Regions from separate parts of the Metabacillus sp. Hm71 genome, predicted to be linked through region 1. Evidence: riboswitches for the same ligand, from Rfam matches in the RefSeq annotation. Region 1 holds a riboswitch; each other region holds the start of a gene.
The links. Region 1 has a riboswitch for thiamine pyrophosphate ahead of tenA (thiaminase II). Riboswitches for the same ligand answer to the same signal wherever they lie in the genome.
Positions count from the first base shown of each region.

Region 2: it holds a riboswitch for thiamine pyrophosphate, as region 1 does, so the genes downstream of both, thiM (hydroxyethylthiazole kinase) here and tenA (thiaminase II) in region 1, are expected to answer to the same signal.
Region 3: it holds a riboswitch for thiamine pyrophosphate, as region 1 does, so the genes downstream of both, ACSVDH_RS09605 (acetylornithine deacetylase) here and tenA (thiaminase II) in region 1, are expected to answer to the same signal.
Region 4: it holds a riboswitch for thiamine pyrophosphate, as region 1 does, so the genes downstream of both, tenI (thiazole tautomerase TenI) here and tenA (thiaminase II) in region 1, are expected to answer to the same signal.

Region 1 covers NZ_CM200278.1:1,686,057-1,690,713, forward strand. The annotation lists gene ACSVDH_RS08065 (hydroxypyruvate isomerase family protein) at 120-896, shown strand; gene ACSVDH_RS08070 (DUF4395 domain-containing protein) at 1,100-1,507, shown strand; TPP riboswitch at 1,590-1,695, shown strand; gene tenA (thiaminase II) at 1,808-2,500, shown strand; gene ACSVDH_RS08080 (dimethylarginine dimethylaminohydrolase family protein) at 2,824-3,675, opposite strand; gene cobA (uroporphyrinogen-III C-methyltransferase) at 3,881-4,657, shown strand.
Region 2 covers NZ_CM200278.1:1,919,104-1,923,760, forward strand. The annotation lists gene hutI (imidazolonepropionase) at 1-667, shown strand, start outside; gene ACSVDH_RS09030 (agmatinase family protein) at 672-1,646, shown strand; TPP riboswitch at 1,725-1,834, shown strand; gene thiM (hydroxyethylthiazole kinase) at 1,908-2,714, shown strand; gene thiD (bifunctional hydroxymethylpyrimidine kinase/phosphomethylpyrimidine kinase) at 2,739-3,554, shown strand; gene thiE (thiamine phosphate synthase) at 3,569-4,228, shown strand.
Region 3 covers NZ_CM200278.1:2,044,416-2,049,072, reverse strand. The annotation lists gene ACSVDH_RS09615 (ABC transporter ATP-binding protein) at 1-175, opposite strand, end outside; gene tenA (thiaminase II) at 168-842, opposite strand; gene ACSVDH_RS09605 (acetylornithine deacetylase) at 888-2,168, opposite strand; TPP riboswitch at 2,296-2,399, opposite strand; gene ACSVDH_RS09600 (bile acid:sodium symporter family protein) at 2,482-3,462, opposite strand; gene ACSVDH_RS09595 (hypothetical protein) at 3,935-4,657, shown strand, end outside.
Region 4 covers NZ_CM200278.1:1,237,657-1,242,313, forward strand. The annotation lists gene ACSVDH_RS06175 (nucleotide sugar dehydrogenase) at 1-438, shown strand, start outside; gene ACSVDH_RS06180 (DegT/DnrJ/EryC1/StrS family aminotransferase) at 502-1,593, shown strand; TPP riboswitch at 1,750-1,859, shown strand; gene tenI (thiazole tautomerase TenI) at 1,919-2,548, shown strand; gene thiO (glycine oxidase ThiO) at 2,532-3,644, shown strand; gene thiS (sulfur carrier protein ThiS) at 3,654-3,857, shown strand; gene ACSVDH_RS06200 (thiazole synthase) at 3,862-4,629, shown strand; gene ACSVDH_RS06205 (thiazole biosynthesis adenylyltransferase ThiF) at 4,629-4,657, shown strand, end outside.

The DNA.
Region 1 (4,657 bases):
TAACGCTATTCACAACTTAACAGACAATCAAGAAGCCCTTATAACGCATGAAGTCACATTGGCTGAAAAAAATCAGCAGAAACTGTGTAGTCAATTATTTTGAAGGAGTTGTCACATACATGAAATACTCGCTATGCATTGGAGCCTATAAAGAGAAAGATGTGATTTACCATCTTGAAAAGGTGAAGGAACATGGATTTCATGGTCTGGAGTATTACGGCTGGTGGGATTTAGATCTAAAGCAGGTGGTAAGGGAACAAGAACGAATAGGTGTAGGAATTATTGCTACATGTACAAAGATTTTTAATTTAGTAGATGAAACGAGACGTGACGAATATCTAGCTGAATTAAAACAAACGATAGATGCCTGTAAAATACTTGGCACAAAATCAATTATTACCCAAACAGGGAATGTGATCGAAGGTGTTCCACGTGAAATTCAAAGGAACGCAATGGTTGAAACATTGAAACAATGTGCCCAGCTTTGCGAGGAGGCTGGCATCATATTAGAGGTAGAGCCATTAAACGGTCTTGTTGATCATCATGGACATTTTCTTCAATATTCAGATGGAGCGGCAGCTGTTATTGATCTGGTTAATAGTCCGAATGTTAAGCTTGTTTTTGACGTTTATCACCAACAGATCACAGAAGGCAATGTGATTCGCAATGCCACAAACTATATCGACCGGATCAACCATTACCATATTGCTGATAATCCAGGCCGCAAGCAGCCGGGAACAGGTGAATTGAATTATATAAACATCTTAAATGCGATCAAGGAAACAGGCTATGACGGATTTGTTGGTCTGGAATGTGGATATACAATTGATACTGACAAAGCATTGGAGGAGTTTAAACAGACGATTTTAAGGCATGTCGAGCCGTTAGCTGTGTAAGGTATTGATGTAAATGAAAAAATAATTATTATTAGTCTAAATCCTATAAAAAATGGGATTTGGAAAAAATCACCTTGTACCGTAGCCAGGTCCTTATATTTAATAGGACCTTTTTTTAGTTTTTTTTTTCGAATTCTTTCATTGTTATAATAATAAATATATTGTTACACGACATATTTAATTTAATATAAGGAGGTATTAATATGAACATTCCTAAACCACTCGTTCAAACAAATCAGGCATTTATTGTTGTCACTGTTCTCTTTTCCCTTTTGTTTTATAGATGGTTATTATTTATTCCGTTTATCATTGGGGTTTTAACCCTTATTACAAAACGTAACTTTGTAATAATAATAGGGCAAAAATTCTTAAAAAAACCACATTCTCAATATGTACTAGAAGATCGTGATCAACAATTATTTAATCAATGGATAGCCACAGTATGTTTAGGTGTATCATTATTATCCTTTTATTTTGGTTACGAATTATTAGGCGTCATTTTTAGTATTATGGTTGCTTTAGCAGCAGGTATTGCATTAATGGGATTTTGTATTGGGTGTACGATTCGCTATCGCTATCTTATGTGGAAACATAGACGAAAACAAGTTTGAATCTATGTAAATAGAAAAAAGAATTGACAGTTTCTAAAGTTGTGATATGGTTAATGTCAGAGTGAAAAGTTAATAGTAGGTACCTATCCACTAGGGGAGCCCATTGAAAGGCTGAGATCAAAGTGACCTTTGAGACCCTAGAACCTGATCTGGGTGATGCCAGCGTAGGAAAGTGGAAGTGACGGGACATTTGTATGTTCTTTTAGTTATTAAAATGAATTCCAAACCACTTTCTTTACGTATGAAAAAAGTGGTTTTTTCATTTTTATGGTCCTGTCATTTATTCTAGGAGGGATTAACATGTCATTTTCTCAGTTGCTGCGCAAAGAAGCGAATGCCATTTGGGAAGCAAGTTTTCATCATCCATTTGTGACAAAGTTGGGGGAAGGAAGCTTAGATTTAAAGTGTTTCCGTTATTATGTTCTGCAAGATTCCTATTATTTAAGCCATTTTGCCAGAGTGCAAGCATTAGGAGCAGCGAAAGCAACCGATCTTCAAACGACGAGCCGTATGGCACATCATGCACAGGGTACCTATCAGGCGGAACTTTCTTTACATCGGAACTTTTCCGAAAAATTAGGTATTACTGAAGAAGAAAAAGCTGCTTTTATACCTGCACCGACTGCTTATGCATATACATCGCACTTGTATCGTGCTGCATATGATGGCCATTTAGGGGATATTATTGCAGCGATTTTGCCGTGCTATTGGCTTTATTATGAAATTGGCGAACATTTAAAAGGATCCAAGCCGGAAGAGCCCATTTATCAAGAATGGATTGCGGCCTACGGTTCTGACTGGTTCCGCACTTTAGTAGAGGAACAAATTGCCCGTTTAGATGCCATTGCTGAAACCGTGACAGAAGCGGACAGAGAACGGATGAAACAGCATTTTATTATTAGCAGTCAATATGAATACTCATTTTGGGAGATGGCTTATACATTAGAAAATTGGCCAGTGGATGAAAAGGGGAAAGAACAGTATGCAAACTAGGGTTCCAAAAAGCTTTCAGCGTGGTATTAAAAAAACTCTTCCACGGTGCTAAAATATTTTTGGCTCGCAAACCTAAAATATCAGCACAAGGAGGAGTTTTAATATCAAAAGACACTAATAGAGTTTAGTACATACGACTTGGAATTTTAAGTATCACATCATGTTTGCACTAAATACAGGAGGCATTTTATCACTGCCCTAGGGTCAGATTGTTGAGAAAGTACGTGTTTTTTAAACATGTACTTTCTCAACAATTTATTTTTCTTATGGGTAAAAAAATTATTAAGAAGCTTTATCAAGATTATTCATTTTTACGAATTCCCTTACTCCCGAACTAACGGAAGTGTACAGCAGCGAAAAGCTCCTCCGGATTTGATAATTTCGGTAATATCGACCTCGATCACTTGGTAACCGCGCTCTTTAAGCCTTTGATTCACTTGCTTATTTATAGGAAGACTAATGACGCGTTTCTCACCGATCGAGAGGACGTTTGTACCTAATGTTGCTTGTTCCTCTTTTGAAACCTCGATTAAATCATAACGGCTTGCCAAGATTTTTCCTTTTTCAGGCTCAATTTCTCCTGGGAAAATTAAAGCTTCATTTGGAGATAAGATATTAAAGACACAGTCTAAATGTAAATATGTATCGGTGAAAGGGATCGCAATTACTTCGAAAGAAGGCAATAAACTTTGTAAATGTTTTATAGCCGTTTCATTTGTACGATTACTTATCCCTACATAAATGGTGTTGCGATCAATGATCACATCCCCGCCTTCAATTTTATCACCGATAAGATTGGTGTATGTCATTTCTTCCTTTTCCAGCAAATCCACAAAAGGTCTTTCTTCACCTTTGCGAACATCATGTGCCATTTCTGCCACAAATACTTGATTTCCGAGAGTAAACCCGATATCACGGGTAAAAACCTGCTCAGGAAATTTTTTTAAAGGGGGCAATAACAGCACTTCAATCCCGTTTTGTTGAAGGGTTTCAACAAATTGTTGATGCTGTTCCATTGCAAGTTTTGTATCAATATTTTCTTTTAAATACTGTTTTTGCGTTTCATTAATTGGTTCTCTAATCGTCATAAATTCAGGTGAACATAAAACAACCCTTTTTAAGGTATCATATTCACTAAAACAAGAAGTTTTTATGTATTCTGGTTTTGTATTCATTTGTATCCTCCAAACAAAAAGCGATTAGTTGTAATATGCCCTTTCTGGCTTTTAATAAAACTTCTTATTTAAGGATAATTTCAAATAAAAATGCAGGATTTCTTTGATATTTTTCCACTTTAGAGTGTTTTTCACTTATAATAGCTTGTAAAGAAATGAACTACATTCAAAATGATCATCAAGGTTATGGAAGAAGGTTGAAGCAGTGAGTATAGGGAAAGTCTATTTAGTTGGAGCTGGTCCTGGTGACCCAAAGCTCATTACTGTGTACGGATTGGAATGCATTCAAAAGGCGGATGTTATTGTATACGATCGTCTGATAAGCAAGGATTTATTAAAGCATGCAAAAAAAGACGCTGAGCTTATTTATTGTGGCAAGCTGCCCGGAAAGCATGAACTCATCCAAGAACAGATTCATGAAGTGTTAGTGGAGAAGGCATTTGCGGGGAAAGAGGTTGTCCGCTTAAAAGGCGGAGATCCTTTTGTGTTTGGCCGCGGTGCCGAAGAGGCAGAGGTGTTAAGAAATAACGGCATCCCTTATGAAGTAATTCCAGGTATTACCTCTGGTATTGCAGCACCTGCTTATGCGGGGATACCAGTCACACATCGAGATTTTGCTTCATCATTTGCGATTGTGACAGGACATGGCCGCGAAGAGAAGAAGACAGACACGATTAATTGGGAAGCATTAGCAAAAGGAATCGATACGATCGCCTTTTATATGGGAATTAAAAATTTACCCTATATTTGCGAGAAGCTAATCGAATACGGCAAAAGTCCTGAAGCCCTAGTGTCGGTTATCCAATGGGGAACAACCCCCTCACAAGTCGCAATTACCGGAACGTTAGCGACAATTGTTGATGAAGTGCAGAAAAATCAAATCACACACCCTGCCATTGTTTTAGTTGGTCAGGTTGCTGAATTGCGCGAGAAAATAAAATGGTTTGAGGATCTTATCGATCATGATAAAGAAGAAATGTAA
Region 2 (4,657 bases), 230 kb from region 1:
AGGCCGTGAAAATGAGTACGTTGATCATTTGATACATGACATGCTGCCTGTGATTGCAGAGGAAAAATTGGCAGAATTTCAAGATGTTTTTTGTGAAAAGGGTGTGTTTACCCCTGAACAATCAGAACGAGTGCTGGAAGCAGGGAAACGATTTGGATTTATCCCGAAAATCCATGCCGATGAAATCGAGTCTTATGGTGGAGCCGAATTAGCAGCGAAAATAGGAGCCATATCTGCTGAACATTTATTGAAAGCCTCAGAGGCAGGCATTCAAGCAATGGCTCAATCAGGAACAATTGCTTGCTTGCTCCCGGCAACCGCCCTTTATTTACGAGAAGCAGCAGCGGCGGGAAGAAAAATGATTGATGCGGGTGTGGCTGTGGCCATTTCAACAGATTGTAACCCGGGATCATCGCCAACAACATCTATGCCTCTAGTAATGAATTTAGCTTGTATCTCGATGCGTCTCACACCTGCCGAGGCATTAACAGCAGCTACTTTTAATGCGGCATGTGCGATTAACCGCCAGGATAAAGTCGGTTCACTTGAGGTTGGTAAACAGGCAGATCTCGTATTATGGAATGTGAAAAATTATCAGGAATTGCAATATTTATTTGGTGTCAACCATGTCAATTCAGTGTGGAAAAAAGGTGTAAAGGTGGTGTAGCAGCTTGAGTGAACATTTTTTAAAGCAGCCTGAATGGGTGTGGAATGTATCGGGGAATGAAATGCCGACATATGTTCATCATTGGGTTAGACCTCTTAGCGAACATAACCAACCTTTTGATTTGATCTTGTACGGTGCACCGATTTCCCGGTCTTCAATTAGTGTATCAGGAGCTTCTTTATATCCAACAGAATTTCGCATGATGTGGAAAAGTTTTGCAACCTATAATTTAGATGAAAATGTTGATCTGAATTCCTTTCGTGTTGCTGATGCGGGAGATGTAATGATGCATACAACAGATATTCTTTTATCACATCAGCGCATCCAAAGGTCAACTGCATTTCTTGCCGAACACTATCCAAACACACGAACATGCATGATTGGCGGTGATCATTCAACAACAGCCTGCGCTGTTCGCGGCATTAAAGAGGCATTTCCCGAAGACACGATTGGAGTGCTCCAGCTTGATACCCATCTTGATGTTAGGGACCCAAATGAATTAGGACCAGCAAATGGAACACCGATCCGTCAACTAATTGATGGTCACCACATCTTAGGTGAGCATGTTATCAATATCGGCTTGCATGGCTATTTTAATGCAAAGCCGTTAATTGATTATGCAAATGAACATGGTATACAAATGATAACTCTGAACCAAGCACGAGGGCATGGTTTAATAAAAACAATAAAGAGAGCATTAGACGAGTTATCAGGAAAAGCTGACCGAATTTATGTAACAGTTGATATGGATGTGCTGGATATTTCTGTTGCCCCTGGCGTGCCGGCGTCAACACCAGGAGGAATGTCTGCGAGTGAACTTTTTAATAGCTTATTAGAAATCGGCAAACATCCTTGCGTCAAACATATCGATTTTGTTTGTTTAGACCCAAGCAAAGATTCGCATGTTTCTGAAACAGTGAAGGTTGGAGTATATGCATGGCTGCAATTTATTACGGGCTTAATACTGCAGTCTAAATAAAGAATGAACCTGCCAATTTGTCATACTATTTAAATCAACCCTTGTTTTTTCTTGCTAGATTCAGTAAACTACCAATAAACTTATATTTTCGGGGGCTGGTGGAAGCTGGCTGAGATTGCAACTATTCCGTTGCTGACCGTTTAAACCTGTTGGATAATGCCAGCGTAGGGAATGTCATTAGGTATCTAAGAGCACTTTGCGCGGCATTGTGTTCTTTTTATTTTGCAGAAAAATGACCGAATAGCAGAAAGGAAAAGAAAGATGAAGGTTGAGCAAATAATTAATACATTTGAAAAACTTAAACAGCAAAATCCACTAGTTCATAATATTACGAATGTGGTTGTAACAAATTTTACCGCAAATGGTTTGTTAGCATTAGGTGCATCACCTGTTATGGCCTATGCAAAGGAAGAAGTTGCCGAAATGGCAAAACTAGCAGGTGCTTTAGTTTTAAATATTGGAACATTGACACATGATGAAATTGAAGCGATGGTGATTGCTGGGAAGTCAGCAAATCTTCATGATGTACCAGTTATCTTTGATCCAGTCGGTGCAGGAGCTACTGCCTATCGAACAGAAACAGCTCGGCGAATCGTTAAAGAATTAGAGATATCAATTTTACGAGGAAATGCTGCAGAAATTGCAAATGTTATTGGGGAAGCATGGACCATTAAAGGTGTTGATGCTGGACAAGGTTCCGGCAATACAATTGATTTGGCGCAAATCGCAGCGCAAAAATTAAATACTTTAGTCATTATAACTGGTAAAGAAGATGTCATAACAGATGGCCAACATACCTTTGTTGTCTATAATGGTCATCCTTTGCTAACCAAAGTGACAGGAGCCGGTTGTTTGTTAAGCTCAGTCGTTGGGGCATTTGCTGCAGTGGAAAAAGACTTGCTCCAGGCAGCGGTTGCAGCACTTACGACATATGGAGTTGCTGCTGAATTAGCAGCTGAAAAAACGGTTCAAGCCGGACCTGGAAGCTTTCAAATTGAATTTTTGAATCAATTGGCAAATGTTTCACCAGAAGATGTCAATCAGTTTGCTAAAATCGAAAAACTGTAAGATAAGATAAAGGAGAGAATGAAAATGGCTATAAAAAAAGCTTTGACAATTGCCGGATCAGATAGCGGCGGGGGTGCCGGTATTCAGGCCGATCTAAAAACCTTTCAAGAATTAAATGTATTTGGCATGTCAGCCATTACTGCGGTTACTGCACAAAATACACTTGGCGTGCATGGGGTCTATCCATTATCTGTTGAAGCAGTTGTTAATCAAATAGAAGCGATTGGGAATGACTTAGGAACAAATGCAGTAAAAACAGGGATGTTATTTAGCGGTGAAATCATCAAGGCTGTTGCTGAGGCAGTAAAAAAGTTTCAATGGGAACATGTTGTGGTCGATCCAGTCATGATTGCTAAAGGTGGAGCACCTTTATTACAAAATGAGGCAGTAGCTGCACTTAAACAATATCTTTTACCTTTAGCGATGGTTATCACTCCAAATATTCCTGAAGCAGAAGTTTTGGCCGATATGTCGATTCGAACAATGGATGACCGGTTGGAAGCAGCCAAACGCTTGTATCAATTTGGTGCAAAGTATGTTGTGATCAAGGGCGGTCATGATGAGGGGGAAGAATTAGTCGATATCTTATATAATGGCGAAGAGTTTACTTATTATAAAGGTAAGCGAATTGCAACGAAGAATACCCATGGTACAGGCTGTACATTTGCTGCAGCCGTTACGGCAGAACTTGCAAAAGGGAATACGGTTGAACAAGCCGTTCAAACAGCAAAAAACTTTATTCAAGCTGCAATTGAGGATGACTTAGAAATTGGTAATGGCCATGGCCCAACCAATCACTGGGCTTACCAACAACGGCAGCAAGCAAAGATTCGACAATAAAGGGGAGATTCGGTTTGGACAGAATTTCAAGAAGAGAAATGAATGAGTTATTGCGATTATATTTTATTATGGGCAGTAATAACTGTAAAATAGACCCACAAGTTGTACTTGATCAAGCGATCAAAGGGGGAATAACATTATTTCAGTTTAGAGAAAAAGGAACAGGTGCTTTCACAGGTGCTGAAAAAGTTGAACTTGCTAAACAATTACAAGCTATATGTAAAAACTATTCAATCCCTTTTATCGTAAACGATGATATTGAGCTGGCCCTTGCCATTAACGCTGACGGGGTTCATATTGGACAAGATGATGCATCAGCGGAGGAAGTAAGACAGAAGATCGGAAATAAAATTTTAGGTGTATCCGCTCATAATCTAGATGAGGTTGAAAAGGCGATCGCAGATGGAGCAGATTATGCAGGAATTGGACCAATCTACTCGACAAAAACAAAAGAGGATGCAAAAACAGCACAGGGAACAGCAATTATTAAGGAAGTTCGTAAAAAAGGCATTGATTTGCCAATCGTTGGAATTGGCGGGATTACGTCCGAAAATGCAGCACCAGTGATCGAAAGCGGGGGCAACGGTATTTCCGTCATTTCAGCAATTAGTCTTGCAGAAAATCCAACAGAACGTGCTAGCGAGCTTAGATCAATTGTTGAACAGCTTTTATAGAAACTAATAATTATAAAGAGGAGGACATCTCCAAAAGGATTAACCCTTTGGAGATGTCCTCATTTTTATAATAATATCAGAATTTATATATTTTCTTAACATAGCTTGCGTTTCGAATCTAGCTCCAGGCGCCATCGGCTCTAGGGTCTAGTCAAACAGGAATAGAAGGTAAAGAACACCTTCTATTCCTGTTCGCCTTTTGCTTGTCGCCGAATGCTTAGCGCCTTGCGCTTTTTTTAAAGTTTAATAAATAAAATTTTAACCTAGTTTTTGTGTCTAGCTCCAGCGCCTAGCACCTCTTGGGTCTAGCCACTCATGAATTGAAGGCAAAGAACGCCTTCTATTCATGAGCGTCTTATTTGCCCTAGGCTGATCAAGGCGCTTACTCATTCCTTATGAAGGAAATAGAAAACTTAAGTAGAAGTATGG
Region 3 (4,657 bases), 360 kb from region 1:
GATGCTCCAGTCCCGTAACCAACTTAAATAATGTGCTTTTCCCCGATCCACTTGGACCTATAATACTAACGAACTCTCCTTCATTAATCTGAATATCAAAATCTTTTAAGATGGGCGCTTTTGCTTCATCATAACGAAAGGTTACATGTTGAAATTTCAGTACTGGATCACTCATCGATTGGCCACATCTCTTCGTTATAAGCCATATCCCAAAACATGTATTCGAATCGAGTTGTATTGAGGAAGATCTCCTCCAATTTTTCCAGCTCTGCCTCCGGCTTTCCCTCTGCTACCTGATCCAATAACTCTATACACCATGTTGCAAGCTGCCCAAACTCATCTGATGCATACATATTGATCCACTCTCCATAAAACTCGTGCTCGCTTGCACCCTCGATTTTTTTTAGCTCCTTGCCAATTTCCCAATAACTCCACATACAAGGAAGCAAGGCTGCAACAAGCTCTGCAAGTGTACCATTCTGGCTCACATGTAACATATAATGTGTGTATGCAAGTGTGGTTGGCGATGGTTTTGCTGTTTCCAGCTCCTCAACAGAAATATCAAATTTTTTTGCATATTGCCGATGAAGCTCCATTTCTTCATTTAACGTTGCATCTAGTAATTTGGCAAATTTCCCCATTACCTTAAGGTCTGTCGCTTTTACAGCACCTAAAGCAAAAACCTTTGCATATTCAATTAAATACAAATAATCCTGAACCATATAAAACCGGAACTTTTCCTTTTCCAACGTACCATTTCCCATTTTTTGAACAAACGGATGGGCATGATTACGATTCCATATTGGCAGTACCTTGTAATAAAGCCTTTGACTAAAATTCATCCTTTAACCTCCTAAATTTCATGAGCTTTACCTCTTGAAGCTTAATCAAGCTCGTTCAGTATGACACCATTCATAAATAAAACGTAAAATAACCTTTGTATAAGAAATAAGCTGGTCAATAGAAAGCTTCTCATTTATGGCATGGGCATTTTGCAAATTGCCAGGTCCATAAATCGCTGTCGGAATTCCTGCCTCACCTAACCAGCCGCCATCTGTTACCGAAGGGGAAACATCGACAATTGCCTGATCGTTTAATATAGCCTGGTGTGCCGATGCTAATTGCTTTACACCGAGATGGTTAGGATCAACCTCTAGTGATGGAAAGATTTCCCCGCGATCAACAATCATTGACTTCCCGCCCCATTCAAATGAAGGCGGATTTTCTCTAAGCCAAGGATCAGCGTTTGCCACATGCTGTATATGTGTTTCAATTTCGTTGATGATTTGCTCATACGTCTCATTTGGATAATAGTGTACCGTGATCCAAAGCCTGCATTCGTCAGCTATGAAAGCCGCATGCCGCCCACCTTCAATAACTGCAGGGTTTATCGTATTCGTTCCAGACATAAAACCCGGATAGCTTTTCGTCACAGCCCAATGGCGTTCAAGCTCTTGCAGTCCTTGAATAATGTTTGTCATTTTCTCGATTGCACTCGCACCAAAGAGCTTTCCTCCAGCATGAATCATCTGCCTTCTTGTTGCATCATGAAAGGTTTGCGGGCTCTTTACTGTAATCCATCCAGTAATGACTCCACCTTGACCTTGAATATGTAAATCACTTGTGTCTACCACAACAGCAAAATCAGCCGCATACCCCTTTTTGCAACATTCTAATGTACCTGCCTCACCAACCTCTTCGCCAATGACCGACTGGAAAATTAAACTGCCAGGCAATTCAATCCCCGCTTCATGTATTAACTGGATGGCGAACAAAGCACCGGCTAAACCGCCTTTCATATCAGCTGCACCTCGACCGATGATATTCCCGTCTTTTACAACCGGATAAAAAGGGTCAACCTCCCACACTTCATCCTCACTGACTTCAGCTACGTCCATATGTCCATTAATGATCAAGCTGTTATACAGGTCTGATGAAGTCCCTTTACGAACACCTACAACATTTGGATCATTGGGGTAAACATCCCACATATCGATTGTAAAGCCTTTATCACTTAAAAAATCAGCAACAAATTGTTGGGCATCCTTAGTGTTTCTTGCAGGCGGTGCCGGTGTTTTATACTCGATTAGCCTTTTGAGCAATTCAATCAGCTCATCTTTTCTGGCATCAACTTGTTCAACTAATTGCTGAATATGATCTGCTGTCATTTTTTTCCTCCCAATCCTTTTCTCAGCTATAAAAAAACCACTTCTTATTTGAAGAAGTGGTTTGAACATACATACAAATTTATGTATAAACATTCGAAAAACATCGGGTTTTCCGAAGTTTCAAATATATTTTCAAACACCTCTTCCCTACGCTAGTATTATCTAGATCAGGTAATAAGGGTCAAGGCACCATGCCTCTCTCAGCTTTTAAAAGCTCCCCTAGTGGTGAAATCTATTAACTTAATTTCTAAATTGATTATATTATTTTTAACACAATCTTTCCTTTTTGGCAACAGATTAAAATAAATCCCCTTTATAAACCGCTAACATTGTTCACAAACTGTTTATTTGCATGAAAAATGCGATCCTCATATCTTTTAAATAAATATCCAAAGATCGATGCCAATACTTGCTGAAACAGCATCCCAATAATAACTGGAACAGCGACAGCAGCTGGAAAATATTGCACGGCAATAACAGCCCCGGCACTGATATTACGCATTCCGCCAGTAAAGATCATCGCTACTTTTGTTTCCCGATCTCTTTTTAACCAGTTTGCTACTATCCATGTAAGTAAATATCCAAAGAAAGCAAGAATAAAAACTGTGACAGCAATAATAACCAACTTCACTGTTATATCTGATAAATATGGTGCTACTACAGCTCCATTAATCATAACAACAATTGCAAGACCCAACTTAGAAAACGGGGCTAGTGTTTTGCTTACTTGAACGCTTTTCTCTTTAAATAGATGATTCAACAACATTCCTACTAAAGATGGTAAAACGACCATATATAACAATCCGTACATAATCGATAACGTACTAATGTCTACTTTCTGCCCAACAAGGAAAGAAAGAGTATGCGGCACAAGGAATGGAGAAAGAATCGTATCAAGCAAAATAATCGAAAGGGCCAATGCAATATTTCCTTTATAAATCGTTACCCAGATGAAGCTTGTTATACCTGTAGGAATAACAGCAGCAAGTACAAGACCGGTCAATATTAAAGGATCATTTGCAAAGATAAGATGTCCTGCCCCCCAAGCAATAACTGGCATTCCTATATGCAAAACAAATAAAATAATTAGTAATGGAAGCGGACTTTTTAATACACCTTTAAGGGAAGAAAAGTTCGAGTTGAGACTACCAGAGAAAGTAATAAAAGCAAAAATCCAAGGGATTAAAAATGAAAAAAACGAAAAATGATTAGCAAACATCACGCCCAAAATGACGCTTGCAGGCGTAAGAAATGGCATAAACCTTTCAAGCTGCCGATTAAAAGTTTGAAGCATTAAGCATTCTCCTATTCTAATAAAGAACAATTATTTGAGTAAATTTGTTTATTTCCTTTGTCATTTCCTTCCCCTAGTGAATATTTCTTTACGTAAATTTTAACACATTACACAAAAAAAGTAGCCTCTTTATCCTTTAAAGAGTCGCTACTTTATAAGATCACTGTTTGTTAAAGAAAAAATTAATGGTCAATTGCATCACAGACCAAACTGCTAAATGGTTATTAAAAGCGTTATTTTTATATCACCCATTAATTTTTTCAATTCAAGAATATTGTAAGACAATTAAAAATGTAAGTCAATTTATTTTTGCCAATTAACCAAAAAATTTGAAATCATCATAGCTTCAGTTAGGACGATCATGTTGTTGATCTTCTTTCATTTTCCATTTTTATTCAAGTAATGTTTTCTCTAACAAAGCACAAACTAAGCTTACTAAAAAAGAAACTAGTTACGGAGATGACATGATATTGTGAAAAGTTATGTTTTTAGCATTGGATTATTCATTTTTATGATTTGTTTTTCAGAAGAAAAGACATTTGCTGCTTCTATCGAAAATAGACAAGCTCCAATAAGTTTCCAAATAACCCTTCAAAATTGGGAAGCAGTCAATCATATTTTGCCGAAAAAATCAACCTTTACTGTTATTGATGTGGAAACTGGTAAGAGCTTTGAAGTACAGCGAAGGGCTGGCAGCAGGCATGCAGATGTACAGCCCATTACCAAAAAAGACACGAAGATTATGAAAGAAATCTATGATGGAAGATGGAGTTGGCGAAGAAAAGCAGTCTTAATTCTAGCCAATGACAGCTTAATCCCTGCCTCTATGCATGGAATGCCGCACGGTGCTGGAGCGCTTCAAAATGGATTTCCCGGTCATTTCTGTATTCATTTTCCTGGAAGCACAACTCATCGGTCGGGGAAAGCCGATCTCTCTCACCATGTGATGATTTTAAAGGCTGCTGGGAAAATTGACGACTATTTTACAAGCCTTCAAGCAGAGCAATTAATAAATGTATTTCTAGTAACGATTAAAAACCAAGACCAAAAATTGGCAGAAAAAATCTCGATAAGTAATCAAAAAAAATGGAAACAAAAACTTAATAATATTGAACAAATCGAAGCCATACAGTGGTCGCTACCACAAACAACAAATAAAGAAACTCGCTACTCATTAGTCACTCAAATTCCTGTT
Region 4 (4,657 bases), 450 kb from region 1:
TTAATTTTTACAGCCAGAAAAATTAACGATAGTATGTCAAAATATGCTGTTAAATTAATTGAAAAAGAAATTGGGGATATAAAAAAACAAAATATACTCATTTTAGGTCTTTCTTTTAGAGAAAATGTTAAGGAAGTATTTAAATCTTCTACATTATTATTAGTTGATTTAATAAAACAAAAAGAAGCAAATATATTTATAAACGATCCACTGTATACTAACCTCGAGATCTCATCTTATGGGGTTACTCCTTTATCATTGGAGGATGAGATGGTAAAAAATATTGACATAATCATATTACAGGCATTTCATGATGAATATAGAGAATTAAAGTTTGAAAACTTTTCAAATTGTAAGCTGATCATAGATGGACGAAATGTTTTAAATAAAAATGAAATTGAAAAATTAGGGATTGAATATAAAGGTATAGGTAACTAATTAAAATTTCAATGATGTAAAGGGATAAAATATAGATAAAGGCAGGTTTTTAAAGTGATTCCCATGCTTGATTTAAAGAAGGAATTAGAATTGATAAAGGAACCAATCTATAAGGCTGTTAAAGAAGTTCTTGATAGTGGTTCTTATATTTTAGGGAGTAAGGGAAAAGAGCTTGAAAATTGTATAGCTAAGTATATTAAAACCTCTTATGCGATTGGAGTAGCAAATGGAAGTGATGCCCTTCTTTTAGCACTTAAAGCGCTAAAAATTGGGGAGGGAGATGAAGTTATTACAACTCCTTTTACTTTTTTTGCTACTGCAGAATCTATTGCACTCTCAGGTGCAAAACCAGTATTTGTAGATATTGATCAAAATACTTATAATATTGATCCTAAAAAAATAGAGGAAGCAGTAACGTCGAAAACCAAAGCTGTAATTATTGTCCATTTATTTGGATATCCTGCAGAAATGGATTCAATTATGGACATTGCTAAAAAACATAATCTTAAAGTTATAGAAGATGCTTGTCAGGCAATTGGTACAGAATATAAGGGGAAAAGAGTTGGATCTATCGGTCATGTGGGGTGTTTTTCATTTTTTCCATCTAAAAATTTAGGGGCTTTTGGAGACGCTGGGATGATAGTTACCAACGAAAGAGATTTATATGAAAAAATCATTGAACTAAGAAATCATGGTAGTAGTAAACATAAATATATTCATAAAGTAATTGGTCATAACAGTCGATTAGATGATATTCAAGCTGCTATTTTAATTGAAAAATTAAAATACTTGGATGAGTTTTTAAAAAGAAGAAGAGAAATTGCTAAAAGATATACCGAGAAACTAAATAGAATCGTAAAAACCCCATCAATATTCCAAGCCAGAGAGCATACTTTCCATCAATACTGTATAGAAACCAATAAACGTGATGAACTATCTCTATTTTTAAATAATAAAAATATTGCTACAGCTATCTATTATCCAATTCCACTTCATCTTCAAGAAGCATTCAAATATTTAAAGTATAAAGAAGGCGATTTTCCTATAACAGAGAATATTTCAAAAAGGATTTTAGCTCTCCCTATTTACCCAGTATTAACACTTTCGGAACAGAAAAGAATTATATCGAGCATTAAAGAGTTTTTTGAAAAATAATAGAGTTTAGATAAAAATTTAATCTAGTTAAATTATATATAGATAGTAAAAAATCTGAACTGTTTTTCAGGACCTGAAAGAACTTGAGCTTATTTGATGAATTTTTTCTTGAAAGTTGAGAAACATTTGGTATGATAGAGATAAGTAAATAATGATGAAAACCGCTAGGGGATCCCCAATTGAGGGGCTGAGATTAAAGTGTTTCTTTTAAACCCTTATAACCTGATCTGGTTTGTACCAGCGTAGGGAAGTGGAATTACGGCATATTCTAATTATGTATGTAAACCACTTTCTTACCTATAGGAAAGTGGTTTTTTTATTGGAAGTGAAAAACTTGGAAATTCATGTCATTACAGATGGGAAGCAAACGGTTGAGGAATTAACGAAACAAATCTTACGCTTTCACGAAGAAGCAGATTATATTCACATTCGTGAAAGAACGAAAACAGCCTCAGAACTAATGGAAATTGTTTCAATTCTGATAACCGGTGGAGTCCCTAAGAAAAAGATTGTGATCAATGATCGCGTTGATGCAGCAATATTAAACGATTTATTTAATATCCATTTGCCTGGTCATAGCTTTTCCATTGAAAAGGTAAGAAAGCTAAGACCATCCTTAAGGATTGGCCGTTCGGTTCATTCTCTGCAGGAAGCAATAGAGGCTGAAGAAGCTGGTGCAGATTATTTGTTGTTTGGACACGTGTTTACAACTAACTCAAAGGCTGGTCTAGCACCACGGGGCATACCTCAATTCGCTGAAATATGTGAAAGGATCGAAATTCCGGTTATCGCCATTGGCGGAATGACCCCTGAAACTGTTCAAAAGCTTTCGGGATTAAAGGCTGGCGGGGTTGCGGTGATGTCCTATGTTATGTCAAGCAGTGAACCTCGTCATGCCTTGCGGGAAATTAAGAAAAGCTTAACGGAGGTGAAATCAAATGAAAAAGCATTATGATGTAGGCATCATCGGCGGCGGAATCATTGGTCAATCGATAGCCTATCAGCTGGCGAAAGAGGGCGTATCTGTCCTTGTGTTAGAGGGAAATAAGATCGGTACCGGGGCAACAAGAGCTGCGGCAGGGATGCTTGGTGCAAACTCTGAGCTTGAAAATAATGATGCCTTCTTTCAGTTCGCAAAGGAGAGTCAGCGCCACTATCGTGTCCTGAGGGATGAGCTTTCAGAATTATCGCAAATTAATATTCAGCTTGTCGATAAAGGCATGTACAAGATCGCCATGACGGATGCTGAAGCACGTTCCTTAAAAGAAGCGGTAACACAATATGAAACAGTAGCATGGCATGAAAAAGAAACAGTGCTTGAGCATGAGCCAATGTTATCTGCAGGGATTAAAGGGGCCCTTTACATCCCAGAGGATGGCCATGTTTCACCAAAACATGTTTGTGCGGCTTTTGCAAAGTCTGCTAGTTTGCTAGGTGCAACTATTTTAGAGAATACTCCTGTCCATACAATCAAGAAGAGTGCTGCAAACGAATATATGCTTTCTACCCCGCTTGCCGATTTCACTTGCAGCAAGGTTGTTGTCGCAAATGGCGTTTGGAGCGGGCACTTTTTTAACCAGTTGGGTATTAACGCTGGGATGAAGCCTGTAAAAGGAGAATGTCTTTCTGTAAAAAGCAATCAAATCGGCTTAGAGCGAACGATTTTTTATGATCATTGTTATATCGTTCCAAAGGGTGATGGCAGATTTGTTATCGGGGCAACTATGGTTGAGGATGATTGGAGTACTGAGCCGACAATCGGAGGAATCCAGTCTCTTATTGAAAAAGTGGCACCACTCTTGCCGGAGTTAAAATCAGCTCAACTGGTTGAGACATGGGCTGGATTAAGGCCGCAATCACATGATGGAAAACCATATATTGGTCAGCATCCTGAAGGAGAACAGATTTATTTTGCAACAGGACATTATCGAAACGGTATCCTTTTAGCCCCGCAAACAGGGATGATGATAAGGGATCTGATTTTGAACAGGCAGCAAAATGAAGACTATATAAGGGCATTTTCGATCAACCGAATTTATGTACAGGCGTGAGGTGGGAAAATGAGCATTAAGTTAAATGGAGAAATTGTCGAGCTGGGAAATGATGTTACGACGATTCAGCAACTGCTAGCACATTACAAGCTGGAGGACCGTCTTGTCATTGTCGAGCATAATCGAGAAATTATTTTAAAAGATCAATATGAAACGACATCAATCCAAAACGGTGATGAAGTTGAATTTGTTCATTTTGTAGGAGGAGGATGAGCCAATGTTAAACATTGCAGATAAACAATTTAACTCAAGATTATTATTGGGAACTGGGAAATATCCGTCATTTGAAATTCAAAAGGAAGCTGTTGCACAATCAGAGGCAGAAATCCTAACGTTTGCGGTTCGCCGTATGAATATCTTTGAAGCATCACAGCCAAACTTTTTAGAGCAGTTAGATCTTTCTAAGTATACGCTTCTTCCAAATACAGCAGGGGCTAAAACGGCAGAGGAAGCAGTAAGAATTGCCAAGCTTGCAAAAGCATCTGGCTTATGTGATATGATAAAAGTTGAAGTCATTGGCTGCGACCGGTCGTTGCTTCCTGATCCAGTAGAAACATTAAAAGCTAGTGAAATGCTGTTAGAAGAAGGGTTTATTGTTTTACCATATACATCAGATGATGTTGTATTAGCAAGAAGATTAGAAGAATTAGGCGTTCATGCCATCATGCCTGGTGCTTCACCAATTGGATCTGGTCAAGGGATTTTAAATCCTTTAAATCTTAAATTTATCATTGAACAATCCAATGTTCCTGTCATTGTCGATGCAGGAATCGGTTCACCGGCAGATGCAGCACGTGCCATGGAGCTGGGAGCAGATGGCGTTTTATTAAATACAGCCGTTTCTGCGGCAAAGGATCCGGTGAAAATGGCCGTTGCCATGAAGCTTGCAATCGAGGCCGGAAGACTTGGCTTTGAAGCCGGCAGAATTCCTAAAAAGGAATATGCAACAGCAAGCAGTCCAACAGAAGGAATGATGACCACTTAATGGAGCGATATTCAAGACAAATCTTATT